2 regions of the Isoptericola sp. NPDC060185 genome follow, and region 2 is predicted to be linked to the other one. Evidence: predicted binding sites of a transcription regulator. Region 2 holds the regulator's gene; the other holds the start of a gene.
What was found. The regulator LexA, encoded in region 2, represses DNA repair genes until DNA is damaged. The targets are predictions, from matches to a motif close to TCGAACANNTGTTCGA.
Positions count from the first base shown of each region.

Region 1: a site for LexA is predicted at 3,765-3,780, ahead of ruvA (Holliday junction branch migration protein RuvA). Genes of this name have one in related genera too.

Region 1 covers NZ_JBHWYY010000048.1:1,916-9,677, forward strand. The annotation lists gene hrpB (ATP-dependent helicase HrpB) at 1-655, shown strand, start outside; gene ACFWDO_RS14795 (NUDIX hydrolase) at 793-1,359, shown strand; gene pdxT (pyridoxal 5'-phosphate synthase glutaminase subunit PdxT) at 1,374-2,042, shown strand; gene ACFWDO_RS14805 (YebC/PmpR family DNA-binding transcriptional regulator) at 2,050-2,808, shown strand; gene ruvC (crossover junction endodeoxyribonuclease RuvC) at 3,096-3,686, shown strand; gene ruvA (Holliday junction branch migration protein RuvA) at 3,810-4,448, shown strand; gene ruvB (Holliday junction branch migration DNA helicase RuvB) at 4,393-5,535, shown strand; gene yajC (preprotein translocase subunit YajC) at 5,716-6,162, shown strand; gene secD (protein translocase subunit SecD) at 6,291-7,762, shown strand, end outside.
Region 2 covers NZ_JBHWYY010000016.1:45,953-53,714, reverse strand. The annotation lists gene ACFWDO_RS08355 (HelD family protein) at 1-1,448, shown strand, start outside; gene serA (phosphoglycerate dehydrogenase) at 1,518-2,756, shown strand; gene ACFWDO_RS08345 (DUF5302 domain-containing protein) at 2,841-3,026, opposite strand; gene nrdR (transcriptional regulator NrdR) at 3,196-3,729, opposite strand; gene ACFWDO_RS08335 (LysM peptidoglycan-binding domain-containing protein) at 3,856-4,194, opposite strand; gene lexA (transcriptional repressor LexA) at 4,445-5,266, shown strand; gene ACFWDO_RS08325 (L-lactate dehydrogenase) at 5,349-6,308, opposite strand; gene ACFWDO_RS08320 (ATP-dependent DNA helicase) at 6,318-7,762, opposite strand, start outside.

The sequences.
Region 1 (7,762 bases), on a different contig from region 2:
CGCCATCGTGCTGGGCGACGCCCCGCTGGCGAACCCCGACCCGCAGCTCGTCCAGGCGGCCGTCCGCGACGGCATCCGGCGCAGCGGCCTGTCCGTGCTGCGCTGGTCGGAGGCCGCCCTCGCCCTGCGGGAACGGCTCGCGTTCTGCCACGCCCACCTCGGAGCCCCGTGGCCTGCGGTCGACGACGAGGCGTTGCTGGCGGGTCTCGACGCCTGGCTGGGCGCCGAGCTCGCCTCGGTGCGAGGCTCGCGCGACCTGGCCCGCGTCGACGTGACCTCGGCGCTCCGGGGCCTCCTGCCGTGGCCGGAGGCGGCGCGGTTCGGCGAGCTGGCACCGGAACGGCTCCAGGTCCCGTCGGGATCCGAGGTCCGCCTCGCGTACGACGGCGCCGAGCCGCCCGTCCTCGCGGTGAAGCTGCAGGAGGTCTTCGGCTGGACCACGACCCCGGCCGTCGCGGACGGCCGCGTCCCGGTCGTCCTGCACCTGCTGTCGCCCGCGGGCCGGCCGGTCGCGATCACGAGCGACCTCGCGTCCTTCTGGAGGCAGGGCTATCCCGGCGTCCGAGCCGACCTGCGAGGCCGCTATCCGCGCCACCCGTGGCCGGAGGATCCCGTCACCGCCCTCCCGACCAGGCGCGTGAAGCCCCGCCGGTGAGCGAGGTCGCCCTGGTCAGGTGGCCGCCGACCCGTGGCTACCATGGGCGCCATGGATGCGCGTTCCCCCTCGGCCGTGAAGCACGGCGTTCGTGTCGAGCCGGAGCCGGCGCCCGTGCGCTCGGCCGAGCGCGGCCGGTGACCCCCGCCCTCGGCGACGACTGGGCGGTGGGCCCGGACGGGCTGCGGCAACGCCGCGCCGCCCGCGTCATCGTGCTCGACGGCGCGGACCGGGTCCTCCTGGTGCGTGGGCACGACGCCGACCAGCCCGAACGGTCGTGGTGGTTCACTGTCGGCGGCGGCATCGACGCCGGCGAGAGCGAGGTGGACGCCGCCCTGCGCGAGCTGCGCGAGGAGGCGGGGCTCGACCTCGCGCCCGCCGACCTCGTGGGCCCCGTGCTCACGCGGGACGCCTTCTTCCACTTCTTCGCCGAGACGTGCCGCCAGCAGGAGGTCTTCTTCCTGGCGCGCGTCGCCGGCGGCCACGAGCCCACCGCCGACGGATGGACCCCCGAGGAGCGCGACGTGCTCGACGAGATGCGCTGGCTGACCACCGCGGAGCTGCGCTCCGAGACGCGCGAGGTCTTCCCGACCAGCCTGCCGGACGTCGTCGACGCGCTGGCCCGCGGGTGGGACGGCACCGTGGTCCACCTCGGCACGCAGCACGACGACGAGCCGTCCGACCCCGAGGAGCTCCCGCGGTGACGACCCACGTCCCCATGCCGTCCCCGTCGTCGGGCACGGGCCGGCCCACCGTCGGCGTGCTCGCCCTCCAGGGCGACGTGCGCGAGCACGCCGCCGCCCTCGAGCAGGCGGGCGCGCGCGCCGTCAGCGTCCGCCGCCCGTCCGAGCTCGACGCCGTCGACGGGCTCGTGCTGCCCGGGGGAGAGTCGACCACCATCGACAAGCTGCTGCGCCTCTTCGAGCTCGCCGACCCCCTGCGCCGCCTCATCGGCGAGGGGCTCCCCGTGTTCGGCTCGTGCGCCGGCATGATCCTGCTCGCCGACCGCATCGAGGGCGGCACCGCCGACCAGCGCACCCTCGGTGGGATGGACGTCCTCGTGCGGCGCAACGCCTTCGGCCGCCAGGTCGACTCGTTCGAGGCGGACCTGCAGGTCGCGGGAGTCTCCGACGCCCCCGGCGGGCGACCCGTGCGCACCGCGTTCATCCGCGCGCCGTGGGTCGAGGAGGCCGGCCCGCAGGTGGAGGTCCTCGCCCGGATCCCCGACAGCTGGGCGGACGGCTCCACGGTCGGGCCCGCCGCCGGTAAGATCGTCGCAGCACGTCAGGGACGGCTGCTCGCCACCGCGTTCCACCCGGAGATCACGGGGGACGCACGTGTGCACGGGCTGTTCGTCCGGCTCGTCCAAGCATCGCGAAGGAGTTAGGGAGCGCATGTCAGGTCACTCCAAGTGGGCCACGACCAAGCACAAGAAGGCCGCGATCGATGCCAAGCGTGGCAAGCTCTTCGCCAAGCTGATCAAGAACATCGAGGTCGCCGCGCGCACCGGAGGCGGCGACCCCGCCGGTAACCCGACCCTGTTCGACGCCATCCAGAAGGCGAAGAAGTCGTCGGTCCCCAACGACAACATCGACCGCGCCCTCAAGCGCGGGTCCGGCGAGGGCGCCGACGCCGTCGACTACCAGACGATCATGTACGAGGGCTACGGCGCGAACGGCATTGCCGTCCTCGTCGAGTGCCTCACGGACAACAAGAACCGCGCCGCCTCCGAGGTCCGCCTCGCGTTCAGCCGCAACGGCGGCAACCTGGCCGACCCGGGCTCCGTGTCCTACCTGTTCTCCCGCAAGGGCCTCGTCGTCGTGCCCAAGGCCGACGGCGTCACCGAGGACGACGTCATGCTCGCCGCCCTCGACGCCGGCGCGGAGGAGGTCAGCGACGAGGGCGACGTCATCGAGGTGCTCTCCGAGGCCACCGACCTCGTCGCCGTGCGCACCGCCATCCAGGAGGCGGGCATCGAGTACGACTCCGCCGACTCCATCTGGCACCCGTCCATGGAGGTCGAGGTCGACGTCGAGGGCGCGCGCAAGATCATGCGCCTCATCGACGCGCTCGAGGACAGCGACGACGTCCAGAACGTCTACGCGAACTTCGACGCCTCGGACGAGGTCATGGCGGCGCTGGACGAGGACTGATCCTTTCGTCGTGCCGGGCCGGAGGCTCTCGGTCGGGGCGGCCGGGCGGGCTGGGACGTGTCGCGAGGCGCGCCATCCGGCCGCTCGTTCCTCGCGGCCTCCCGCCAGGCCCGGCCAGCCTCGCGACACGTCCCACCCCGCCCGTCCGCGTTCGTGCGTGGCCTCCGGGCCCGCGACCTCGGATCATTCCTCGTGGTGGGTGGGGGCAGGGGGCGTGAGCCGTGTCCCGTGCGGGGCTGTCGTCGCGCCTGCGCGGGGGTGTCCGCCGTGCGTGAGATGGTGACCGCGTGCGAGTGCTGGGGGTGGATCCGGGGCTGACCCGGTGCGGGGTCGGCGTCGTCGACTCGTTGCCGGGACGCAGGGCCCGGATGGTCGACGTTGGGGTCGTGCGCAGCGAGCCCGAGCTGAGCGTGGACCTGCGGCTGCTGTGCATCGCCGAGGGGCTCGACGCGTGGCTCGAGCGCACCGTGCCCGACGTCGTGGCTGTGGAGCGCGTGTTCGCGCAGAACAACCGCAGCACCGTGATGGGCACCGCGCAGGTCGCCGGCCTGGCGATGGTCGCCGCCGCGAAGCGGGGGGTGCCCGTCGCGATGCACACCCCCAGCGAGGTGAAGGCCGCCGTCACCGGGTCCGGGCGGGCGGGCAAGGAACAGGTGCAGCGGATGATCGCGCGCATCCTCGGGCTCGACGAGCTGCCGCGCCCCGCCGACGCCGCGGACGCCCTCGCCCTCGCCGTCACGCACCTCTGGCGACCCTCCGGCGCGCTCCAGGGCGGGGAGCGCCACGAGCTCACGCCCGCGCAGCGCGCCTGGGCCGCGGCGGAGCGCTCGGCGCGCACCGGGTCGCACCGCGGGGCCCCGTCCCGCACGGCCCGGTGACGGCGGCCGCGGCGTGCTCACCGTGTCGCGTCCGGGTGTCGCGTCCGGAGCGTCGGCGCCGGTTGTTACAGTGACGCCTCGTACGGGTGTTCGACGATTGGCCAGCTCGACGGAAGGACCACGGTGATCGCCTCCCTGACCGGCACGGTCACGCACGTGACGCTCGAGCGGGCCGTGCTCGACGTCGGCGGGGTCGGGTACCTCGTCCACGCCACCCCCGGGACCCTGGCGGGGCTCCGGGTGGGGGAGCGCGCCCAGCTGCACACCACGCTCGTCGTCCGCGAGGACTCGATGACCGTGTTCGGCTTCGCCGAGGCGGACGAGCGCGAGGTCTTCGAGACGGCGCAGTCGGTCTCGGGCGTCGGCCCGCGCATCGCGCTCGCCATGCTGGCCGTGCTCACGCCCGACGCGCTGCGCCGCGCCGTCGCGAGCGAGGACCTCGCGGCGCTGCGCCGCATCCCCGGCGTCGGGCCCAAGAGCGCCCAGCGCCTCGTCCTCGAGCTGTCCGGCAAGCTCGGCGCCCCGACCTCCGCCGAGGCGGGCGCCCCGGTGCCCGAGGCGCCGCCGCTCGCGGCCGGCGACCCCGCGCGCGACCAGGTCGTCGAGGCGCTCGTCGGCCTGGGCTGGGCGGCGAAGGTCGCGCAGGAGACCGTCGATCGCGTTCTCGCGGACGTCGGCGACGACGTCCCGAGCGGCGGCCCGATCGATGTGGCGGCGACGCTGCGGGCGGCGTTGCGCTCCCTGGGCGGGCGACGTGGCTGAGCCGCTGGAGCCGGAGTACGGCGGCGAGCGGCTCGTCACCTCCTCGGCCGACGACGTCGAGCGCGCGGCCGAGGCGGCCCTGCGGCCCAAGAGGCTCGACGAGTTCGTCGGCCAGCGGGTGGTGCGCGACCAGCTCTCCCTCGTCCTGCAGGCCGCCCTGGCCCGCGAGGCCTCGCCCGACCACGTGCTGCTGTCCGGCCCGCCCGGGCTCGGCAAGACGACGCTGGCCATGATCATCGCGGCCGAGCTCGGCACGTCCCTGCGCGTCACCAGCGGTCCGGCCATCCAGCACGCGGGCGACCTGGCCGCCGTCCTGTCCTCGCTCGAGGAGGGCGAGGTGCTCTTCATCGACGAGATCCACCGGCTCGCGCGGCCCGCCGAGGAGCTGCTGTACGTCGCGATGGAGGACTTCCGCGTCGACGTCGTCGTCGGCAAGGGCGCCGGGGCCAGCGCGATCCCGCTGGCGCTGCCGCCGTTCACCGTGGTCGGCGCCACCACCCGTTCCGGGCTGCTCCCGGCGCCCCTGCGCGACCGGTTCGGCTTCACCGGCCACCTCGACTTCTACGACGCCGCCGAGCTGGAGCGCGTCATCCTGCGCTCGGCCGGCCTGCTGGGCGTCGACCTGCAGCACGCGGCCGCGCACGAGATCGCCGGCCGCTCGCGGGGCACGCCCCGCATCGCCAACCGGCTGCTGCGCCGCGTGCGCGACTGGGCGCAGGTCCGCGGCGACGGTCGGCTGGACCTGCGTGCCGCCCGCGCCGCGCTCGAGGTGTACGAGGTGGACCCGATCGGCCTCGACCGGCTCGACCGCTCCGTCCTCGACGCCGTCTGCCGCCGGTTCGGCGGCGGGCCCGTCGGCCTCAGCACCCTCGCGATGACCGTCGGCGAGGAGCCCGACACCGTCGAGACCGTCGCGGAGCCGTACCTGGTGCGCGAGGGGCTGCTCGGCCGCACCCCGCGCGGGCGCGTCGCGACGCCCGCGGCCTGGGAGCACCTCGGCCTCGAGCCGCCGCTCGGGGCGTGGGGCGCCCCGCTCGGCGGCACCCTCTTCGACGAGGCCGCCGAGAGCGGCGAGCCGAGCACCTAGACTGGTGCTGCCCGGCCCGCCGACGGTCCGGGCCGGAACTCGACGGGTGCCGTGCTCGTTGGGGCCCGTACGCACAGGTTCGCGAGCAGACGCGGAGCTGTGCCCGGCGTGCCGACCGGCGCGCCCCGACGCCCGCCTGTCGAGCAGCGACGGCCGGGCAGCGACAGACAAGGACGCTCCGTGGACTTCTCCATCATCATTCTCTTCGTGGTCCTCGCCGGCCTCATGTTCTTCATGAGCTCGCGGTCGCGCAAGCAGCAGCGTGCGCAGCAGGAGTTCCGGTCGCAGCTCGCCCCGGGCCAGGAGGTCATGACCGGCTCCGGCCTCTTCGGCACCGTGGTGGAGATCGACGAGAGCAACGACACCGTCACCATCGAGTCGAGCCCCGGGACGCAGACCCGCTGGCTCCGTGCGGCGATCGCCAAGCGTGTCGACACGCCGGTCGAGGACGCCACCGAGGCCGGCGACGAGACCGACGTCACAACCGACCCCACCGCGACCGGTACGATCACCTCCGGCGACGGTCACATCGACGTCCCCGACGACCTGTCGAGCCTGGACACCGCCCAGCGGGAGTACCGGGAGCAGCAGCGTCGCGACGAGGGCGAGACCGGCACCACGAAGTGACAGCACCAGCGACATGGGACGGCGGGCGCTCGCGCCCGTCGGCCTGACGACGCGCCGGTCGGGGTGATCCCGGCCGGCGCCATCACGCGCCGACCCACCGGCGGCGCGCAGACGGGAAGAGACAGAAGTTGGCGAACTCACGCACGAAGCGGTCGCGTCCGGCGCGCACCCTCGTGGTCTTCACGATCCTGACGATCGTCCTGCCGTTCCTCGCCCTCGGCGCCGGCGTCTTCTGGGACGCCAAGTCCGACTCCAACCCGGACGGCGCGAGCTGGGCCCCGGGCCTGGCGCTCGACCTGCAGGGCGGCACGCAGCTGATCCTCAAGGCCGACACCACGGACGGGTCGCAGGTGACGTCGGAGACGATCGACGAGTCGATCAACGTCATCCGGCAGCGCATCGACTCCTCCGGCGTCTCCGAGGCGGAGATCACGGCACAGGGGTCGAAGAACATCGTCGTCGGCATCCCCGGCGAGGTGTCGCAGGAGACCATCGACCTGATCTCCCAGCCCGCCCAGATGCGCTTCCGCCCGGTGCTGACCTATGCGGCGGGCACGCCGACGCCGGAGCCGTCCGCGTCGCCGAGCGGCGACGCCGAGGGCGCGGCCACCGACGACGCGACCTCCGGCGACGCCAAGGACTCGAAGGACGGGAAGTCCGGCGGCGCGAAGGACGACGAGGCCGCGGACACCACGCCGAGCGGCAAGGGCGCCGGCTCCGCCGTGACCCTCCCCTCGGACCTCGGCAAGGCCACGGACCCGACGCCGACGGCGACCGCCACCTCCGGCGACGACGCCACCACGGACCCCTCGCCGGCGACGACGCCGGCCGAGGGCGACGAGACGGGCGACGCGGCCGCGGCATCCGACCCGAGCGACCTCGCGCAGATCACCCCGGAGATCCAGTCGCAGTTCGAGAAGCTCGACTGCACCGACCCGGAGAACCTCAAGGGCGGCGGCGGGGACGACCCCGACAAGCCGCTCGTGACCTGTGACGAGACCGGCGCGGTCAAGTACATCCTCGGCCCGGTGGAGATCGAGGGCACGCACATCTCCAACGCGAGCTCGGGCCTGGTGCCCGGGCCGAACGGCACCACCACCAACGAGTGGGGCGTCTTCCTCGACTTCGACTCGACGGGCGCGAAGCAGTTCCGCGAGACCACGGGTCGCATCGCCACGCTCGAGGCGCCGCGCAACCAGTTCGCCATCGTCCTCGACACCCTGGTGGTCTCGGCCCCGTCGGTCTCGCAGGCGATCACGGACGGCAGCGCCGTCATCTCCGGGTCGTTCACCCGCGACTCGGCCGCGACGCTCGCCAACCAGCTGAGCTTCGGCGCGCTGCCCGTGCAGTACACGGTGGAGAGCCAGGAGGTCATCTCCGCGACCCTCGGCTCCGAGCAGCTGCGCAACGGCCTCATCGCGGGCCTCATCGGCCTCGCGCTCGTGGTCGTGTACTCGCTGCTGCAGTACCGCACGCTGGGCCTGCTCACCGTCGCGTCGCTCGTCGTCGCCGGCGTCATCACCTACCTGTCCATCGCCCTGCTCTCCTGGGGGATGGGCTACCGGCTCTCCCTCGCGGGCGTCGCGGGCCTGATCGTCGC
Region 2 (7,762 bases):
CCGAGATCAAGGGCCGCCTCCTGTGGCGGGAGGTCGTGCGCCGTGCGGTACGCGCCCGCGAGCGCGTCCCCGAGCGCGACGTGCGGTTCCGGCTCGAGGGCTACGACCTCGTCGTGCGCCGCCGCGACGTGCGCGACGCGATCGCGCGCGCCCGCCGCACCCACAAGCCGCACAACGAGGCCCGCGCGTCGTTCGTGCGCGACATGCTCGCCCGCCTGGTCGACCAGTACCGGGCCGCGGCGGACACCGAGCTCGCGCCCGAGGACGTCGCGATGGTCACGGAGGACCTGCGCTCGCACCGCGACGTGCGGGTGGCGCTCAACCTCGCGTGGTTCCCGATCTCGCCCGAGAAGCTCGTCGCCGACCTCTTCGCGAAGCCCCACCGGCTCGCCGAGGCCGCCCCCGAGCTGTCCGCCCGCGAGCGGGCGACGCTGCGGCGTGAGCCCGACGCGCCGTGGACCGAGGCCGACGTCCCCCTGCTCGACGAGGCCGCCGAGCTGCTCGGCGAGGACGGCTCCATCGCTCGCGCCGAGGCGAAGGCCCGCGCCGCGGAGCGCGCGGCCGAGCTCGAGTACGCCCGCTCGGTGCTCGAGTCGACCGGCGCCGGCGGCGGCCTCGTGGACGCCGAGACCCTGGCGTCCCGCTTCGAGTCGACCGGGCCGCGCCTGACGACGGCCGAGCGCGCCGCCGAGGACCGCACGTGGACCTACGGGCACGTCGTGGTCGACGAGGCGCAGGAGCTGTCCCCCATGGCCTGGCGCATGCTCGTGCGACGGGTGCCGACCCGCTCGATGACGATCGTCGGGGACGTCGCCCAGACGTCGTCCGCGGCGGGGGCGCGGTCCTGGGGCCAGGCCCTCGGCCCCGTGCTCGGCGACTCCTGGCGGCTCGAGGAGCTGACCGTGAGCTACCGCACGCCGGCCGCTGTCGCCGACGCCGCGCAGCGCATGGCGGCCGCCGCCGGGCTGCCGACGTCGCCCCTCACGGCGGCCCGCGAGGTGCCCGGCGCGCTGGAGCTGGCACGGGTCACGCCCTCCGGGGCGGCGCGCCCCGTGCTCGTCCAGGCGGTCCGCGACCAGGTGGCCGCGCTGGCGGCCGAGTTCGTGGGGCCGGACGGCGCGGGCCGCGTCGCCGTCGTCGCGGCCGCGCAGCAGGTCGCCGCGCTGCGCGAGGCCGTCGAGGCGATCCTCCCCGAGGCCCTCGGCCGCGCCGAGGCGGACCGCCTCCTCGCCCAGAGGCCGGAGGACGCCCAGGTGGTCGTGCTCGACCCGCGGGAGACGAAGGGTCTCGAGTTCGACGCCGTCGTGCTGGTCGAGCCGGTCGCCGTCACGGGCGGCCCCGGCGGGGCCTCCGACCTCTACGTGGCGATGACGCGGCCCACCCAGCGCCTCGTCGTCGTGCACGAGCAGCCGCTGCCCGCGGGGATCGTGGAGCTCGCCGCGGCGTGACGCCGGACGTGACGCCGGAATGGTGAGACGCGTTTGTGGGCGTGGTGCCGCGGGGCGCACCATGGCCTCGTGCTGCGAGCCCTCCTTCTCGAGAACGTCCACCCTGTCGCTGCCCAGAATCTTCGTGATGCGGGCATCGAGGTCGTCACGCGCCCCGGCGCGCTCGACGAGGCCGAGCTGATCGAGTCCCTCGCGGACTTCCAGATCCTCGGCATCCGGTCCAAGACCACCGTGACCCGCAAGGTCCTCCAGAGCGTGCCCGGCCTGCAGGCCGTCGGCACCTTCTCCATCGGGACCAACCAGATCGACCTCGAGGCCGCCGCGGCCCACGGGGTCGCGGTGTTCAACGCGCCCTACTCCAACACGCGCTCCGTGGTGGAGCTCGCGATCTCCGAGATCATCGCGCTGACCCGACGCCTCACCGTGCGCGACAAGTCGCTGCACGACGGCGTGTGGGACAAGACCGCGGAGGGCTCGCACGAGGTGCGCGGTCGCACGCTCGGCATCATCGGGTACGGGAACATCGGCTCCCAGCTGTCGGTCCTCGCCGAGAACCTCGGCATGCGGGTCGTCTTCTACGACACCGCCGAGAAGCTCGCGCTGGGCAACGCCCACCGCGTCGAGACGATCGAGGAGCTGCTCGCCGAGGCCGACGCCGTGACGATCCACGTCGACGGGCGCCCCGGCAACGCGGGCCTCTTCGGCGCGGACCTGTTCGCGGGGATGAAGCCGGGCGCGATCTTCCTCAACCTCTCGCGCGGGTTCGTGGTCGACGTCGAGGCCCTGCGGCAGCACATCCTGTCCGGCCACCTGGGCGGCGCCGCCGTCGACGTCTTCCCCACCGAGCCGAAGAAGCGCGGTGACGGGTTCACCTCCCCGCTGCGCGGCCTGCCGAACGTCATCCTCACGCCGCACGTCGGCGGCTCCACGGAGGAGGCGCAGGAGGCCATCGGAGAGTTCGTGTCGAAGAAGCTCCGCGACTTCATGGCGACCGGGTCCACCACCCTGTCCGTCAACCTGCCGAACCTGCAGCTCGCGCACACCGGCGTGGGCCGCATCATGCTGCTGCACCGCAACGTCCCGGGCGTCCTCGCCGCGGTGAACCAGGTCTTCGCGGACCACGGCGCCAACATCGAGGCGCAGATGCTCGCCACCCGCGGCGAGGTCGGCTACGTCGTCACGGACATCTCCGACGTCACCCAGCGCGGCGCGTCGGCCAAGCTGCAGGCCATGCCGTCCACGATCCGCCTGCGCATCCGCGACGCCTTCGAGCGGCCCGAGTTCCCGCCCGGCCCCGCCGCGGGCTGACGCGACGGGCACACCCGCCGACACGCGCCGAGGGCGTCCCCGGGACTCCGGGGACGCCCTCGCGTCGTGGTGGGACCGGCCCGCTCAGCCGGACTTGCGGCGGAACATCTTCTGCACCGGGCCGGAGGTCTCCGAGCCGTGCACCTGGCCGGTGTTGCCGTCCTTGCCGGCGGTCGGGTGGCTGGCGGCGTTCTTCCGCTCCAGCGCCTCCCGGAAGCGCGCCTTCGTGTCCTCGCTGGGCTTGGCCGCCCTGGAGTCGTCCGTCGTCATCACGATCACCTCGTCGTCGTCGGGGTGGACGTGCTCGCACGGCGGACCGCGCAGCACCTGGTGCCGTCCAGCATGCTCCACCCCCGCGCGTCGCGCCAAGGGCATTTCGCCCGGAGCGGGCGAACCCGGCGCCGCGAGGCGGCTCGGGGACCCCGGGAGGGGCCTCGCCTCAGCGCGACGCGTCCCGGCCGGCGACCGCGGGCTCGGCGCCACCCGTCTCGACGTCCTCGTCCTGCCCCGCGTCCTCGGCCCGCGCCTCGCGCTCCGCCCGCAGGGACGTGATCGCGCTCTCGAAGTCCTCCAGGGACTCGAATGACTGGTACACGCTCGCGAATCGCAGGTAGGCGACCTCGTCCAGCTCGCGCAGGGGCCCGAGGATGGCCAGCCCGACCTCGTTCGCCTCGATCTCGGGGCGGCCCGACGCACGCAGCGTCTCCTCGACCCGTTGCGCCAGCAGAGCCAGGTCGTCGGAGCTCACGGGCCGGCCCTGGCACGCCTTGCGCACGCCCGCGACCACCTTGTCGCGGCTGAACGGCTCGGTCACGCCGGAACGCTTGGCGACCGACAGGCTCGCCGTCTCGATCGTGGTGAAGCGGCGCTGGCACGCCGGGCACTGCCGCCGTCGGCGGATCGACGAACCGTCGTCGGAGGTGCGCGAGTCGATGACTCGCGAGTCCTCGTGGCGGCAGAACGGGCAGTGCATCGCTGGTCTCCTGCGCTCGGCTCCGGACCGGCGCCCGGCTGCCCGACAAGGTATGCGGGACGCCGCGCCCGGCGCAAGCAGGGTCCATCCTCGCATCTTCGCGGCGCCGGGTCGTGCCGCGCGCCCTCAGTCCTCGGGCAGGAGCACCACCTGACCGGCCTGCAGCTCCGCCGTCGTGAGGCCGTTCAGCTGGCGGAGGTCCGCGACGACGTCGCGCAGGTCCTCGCCCGAGTCCCGGACCGCGCGGGCGTACTGCCACAGCGTCTCGCCCGGCTGGACCGTGTGGAGCCGGACCTCCACGCCCGACCCGGGAGCGTCCGCCACCGCGCGCTGGCCGACCAGGCCCGCGCCGACGAGGACGAGAAGGACGAGCGCGGCGACCACGACACGCCCGCGTCGCGTGAGCCGGAGGCCGCCGAGCCCGAGGAACCCCGGAGCTTCGGTGGTGCTGGGCGCGTTCTGCATCGTCCTACCTCCGGTTCACGTCGCGTCGCCGCCGGTCGGGCGACTGCCGTCGAACAGCCGTTCGTCGAACACCTGTACGTCGAACGGCTGTACTAGGTGTACCACGTCACGACGACACGGTCGAGGCCTGATCGAACAGATGTTTGATGTCGGGCCGGAACTGGCCTAGAGTGACCAGCAGCGCGATGGAAGGTTTGTCGGATTTCATCGGCCCGTCAGCGGGCCGCGCCCCTGCAGGACGGAGAACGCGATGACCAGCGGACGGGACCACGCCCCGGCGTCCACGACGGTTGCCACGCCGTGGCCGGCGCAGCAGGAGACCCCTGAGGACACGTCGACAGCGGAGACGGCGCTCGCCTCGGTGAGCGAGATCGCCCCGGCGGCCGACCGGCTCACGCCGCGCCAGCGCCGTGTGCTCGAGACGATCCGCCGCTCCGTCGAGGACCGCGGCTACCCCCCGACCATGCGGGAGATCGGCGAGGCCGTGGGTCTCGCCAGCCCCTCGTCCGTCAAGCATCAGCTGACGACGCTGGAGCGCAAGGGCTTCCTGCGCCGTGACCCGAACCGGCCCCGCGCGATCGAGGTCGTCGACCCCGAGGCACCCGCCGCGACCGACGGCGGGACCCCGGCGTTCGCGCCGCGCACCCCGGGGTTCGCCGCCGGCTCGGTCGCGGGCTCCGACGCACAGCCCGCCGAGGCCCCGTCCTACGTCCCGCTCGTGGGCCGGATCGCGGCGGGCGGCCCGATCCTCGCCGAGCAGGTCGTCGAGGACGTCTTCCCGCTCCCCCGCCAGGTCGTGGGCGACGGCGAGCTGTTCCTGCTCAAGGTGGCGGGCGACTCGATGGTCGACGCGGCCATCTGCGACGGCGACTGGGTGGTCGTCCGCAGCCAGCCGGTCGCGGAGAACGGCGAGGTCGTCGCCGCCATGATCGACGGCGAGGCGACGGTCAAGACGTTCAAGCAGTCCGGCGGGCACACGTGGCTCATGCCGCAGAATGCCGCCTACTCCCCCATCCCGGGCGACGACGCCCAGGTGCTCGGCCGGGTGGTGGCCGTGCTCCGCAGCCTCTGAGCGCGACGCCGCACCCCGACGGCGCGACGAACCCCCGGCCCGTGCGGGCCGGGGGTTAGTCGCGTCAGGGCCGCGTCGCGGGTCAGAACCCGAGCCGGCGCTGCACCTCGCGCATGCCCTCGGCCGACGCCCGCAGGCCGGCGACCTCGTCGTCGGACAGCGGGGTGTCGATCGTCTCCGCCACGCCGCGCCGGTCCACCAGGGACGGCACCGAGAGGCAGACGTCGCTGATGCCGTAGAAGCCGTCCAGGCGGGACGACACGTTCATCACGCGGTGCTCGTCGTTCAGGACCGCCTCGATGATGCGGGTGGCTGCCAGGCCCACGGCGTAGTTGGTGGCCCCCTTGCCGGCGATGACCCGGTAGGCCGACTCCACGACGTCCGTGGCGATCCGGTGCCGGGCGGGCTCGTCGAGCGGCGGCCGACCACGGAAGGGGCGCCAGTCCAGCAGCGGCACCCCGGCGATCGTCGCCGAGCTCCACAGCACGATCTCCGAGTCGCCGTGCTCGCCCGCGATGTTCGCGTGCACGTTGCCGACCGCGACCCCGCAGTGGCGGGCGAGCGCGTCGCGCAGCCGGGAGGAGTCCAGGACCGTGCCGCTGCCGAACACCCGCTCGGCCGGCAGGCCGCTGATCTCCTGCGCCGCGTACGTCACCACGTCGACGGGGTTGGTCACCATGAGGTAGATCGCGTCCGGCGCGACCTCCAGCAGCCGCGGCAGGATCGTGCGGGTGAGGCCCACCGTCGCCTCGGCCAGGTCCAGGCGACTCTGGCCCGGCTTCTGCTTGGCGCCGGCGGTGACGGCCACGACGTCGGCTCCGCGGCACACCTCGACGTCGTCGGAGCCTTCGATCTCCGCCTGCGGGATGAACATGCTCCCGTGCCTCAGGTCGAGGACCTCGGCCTCGACCTTGGCGCGGTTGACGTCCATCAGGGCGATGGAGCGTGCCGCCCCTCGGGCGAGCGCTGCGTACGCGAGGGTGGAGCCCACCGCGCCGGCGCCGACGATCGCGAGCTTGGTCGTGCTGCGTGTGCCGTCCACGCGCCCAGGCTAGGTGTCCAGCCGCCGCAGCGCAGCACGGACCAGCTCGCCGTCGGTCGTGGGCCAGAAGTCTGGCATCGACCGCGTCAGGAACGACCCGTAGCGGGCCGTCGCGAGGCGCGGGTCGAGGACCGCGACCACGCCGCGATCGTCCCCCGTGCGCACGAGGCGTCCCGCCCCCTGGGCCAGCAGGAGGGCGGCGTGCGTGGCCGAGACCTGCATGAACCCGTTCCCGCCCGCCTGCTCGACCGAGCGGGCCCGCGCGGCCTTCACCGGATCGTCGGGGCGCGGGAACGGGATCCGGTCGACGAGCACGAGCTGGCAGCTGGGCCCGGGGACGTCCACGCCCTGCCAGAGCGAGAGGGTGCCGAAGAGGCACGTGGCCGGGTCGTCCGCGAACGCCTTCACGAGGGTGGGCAGCTGGTCGTCGCCCTGGCACAGGATCGGCACGTCGAGCCGCTCGCGCATCGCCTCGGCCGCCGCGACCGCCGCGCGCCGGGACGAGAACAGCCCGAGGGTGCGGCCGCCGGCCGCCTTGACGAGCCCCGCGATCTCGTCGAGCTGCGCGTCGGTGGTCGGCTCGCGGCCCGGGGCGGGCAGATGGCGGGCCACGTAGAGGATCCCCTGGCGCGGGTAGTCGAAGGGGCTGCCCACGTCGAGGCCCGTCCAGTCCGGTGTCTCGCCCGTGCCGCCCGACCCCGCGAGGCCCAGGGACCGCGCCACCGGGTCGAAGGTGCCGCCGAGGGCGAGGGTCGCGGAGGTGAAGACGCCCGTGGCCTCCCCGAGCAGGTGGGTGCGGATGAGGCCCGCCACCGCCAGCGGCGCTGCGTGCAGCCGGGTGACGCCGTCCCCGGCCCAGGGCGCGTTCTCGGGCGGCCGGGAGCACCACAGGACGTCGGCCGTCGTGTCCTGGGCCGCCATGCGCTCCGCGACCTCGAAGAGCTGCAGCACGGCGGACTGCGCCATCTTCATCCCCGCGTCCGGCGCTGACTGGCCCTTGGACTCGCCTGCGGGCTTGAGCCGGGTGAGGAGCTCGCGTGCGGCATCGCGCACGGCGGCGACGGCGGCGCGCAGCTCGTCGGGCAGGCCCAGGGGGAAGCGCTCCGCCGGGGCCGTGGCGAGCAGCGTGCCGAGCTGCTGGGACGCCGCGTCGAGCGCCGAGGTCTCGGTGCCCCCGTGGCGGCGCGCGAGGCGCGCGGCGTGCTCCACGACGGTCAGGGACAGGTCCACGGTGGCGGCCGCGGTGACCCGCTCCGCCAGCTCGTGGGCCTCGTCGACGACGACGGCGTCGTGCTCGGGCAGGACACCCGGGCTGCCGGAGACCGCGATGCCGAGCATGGCGTGGTTCGTGACGACGACGTCCGCCTCGCGCGCCGCCGCACGGGCGTGCTCGGGGAAGCACTCCGTGAGCAGCGGGCACCGCTGGCCCAGGCACTCCAGGGCCGTGACCGAGA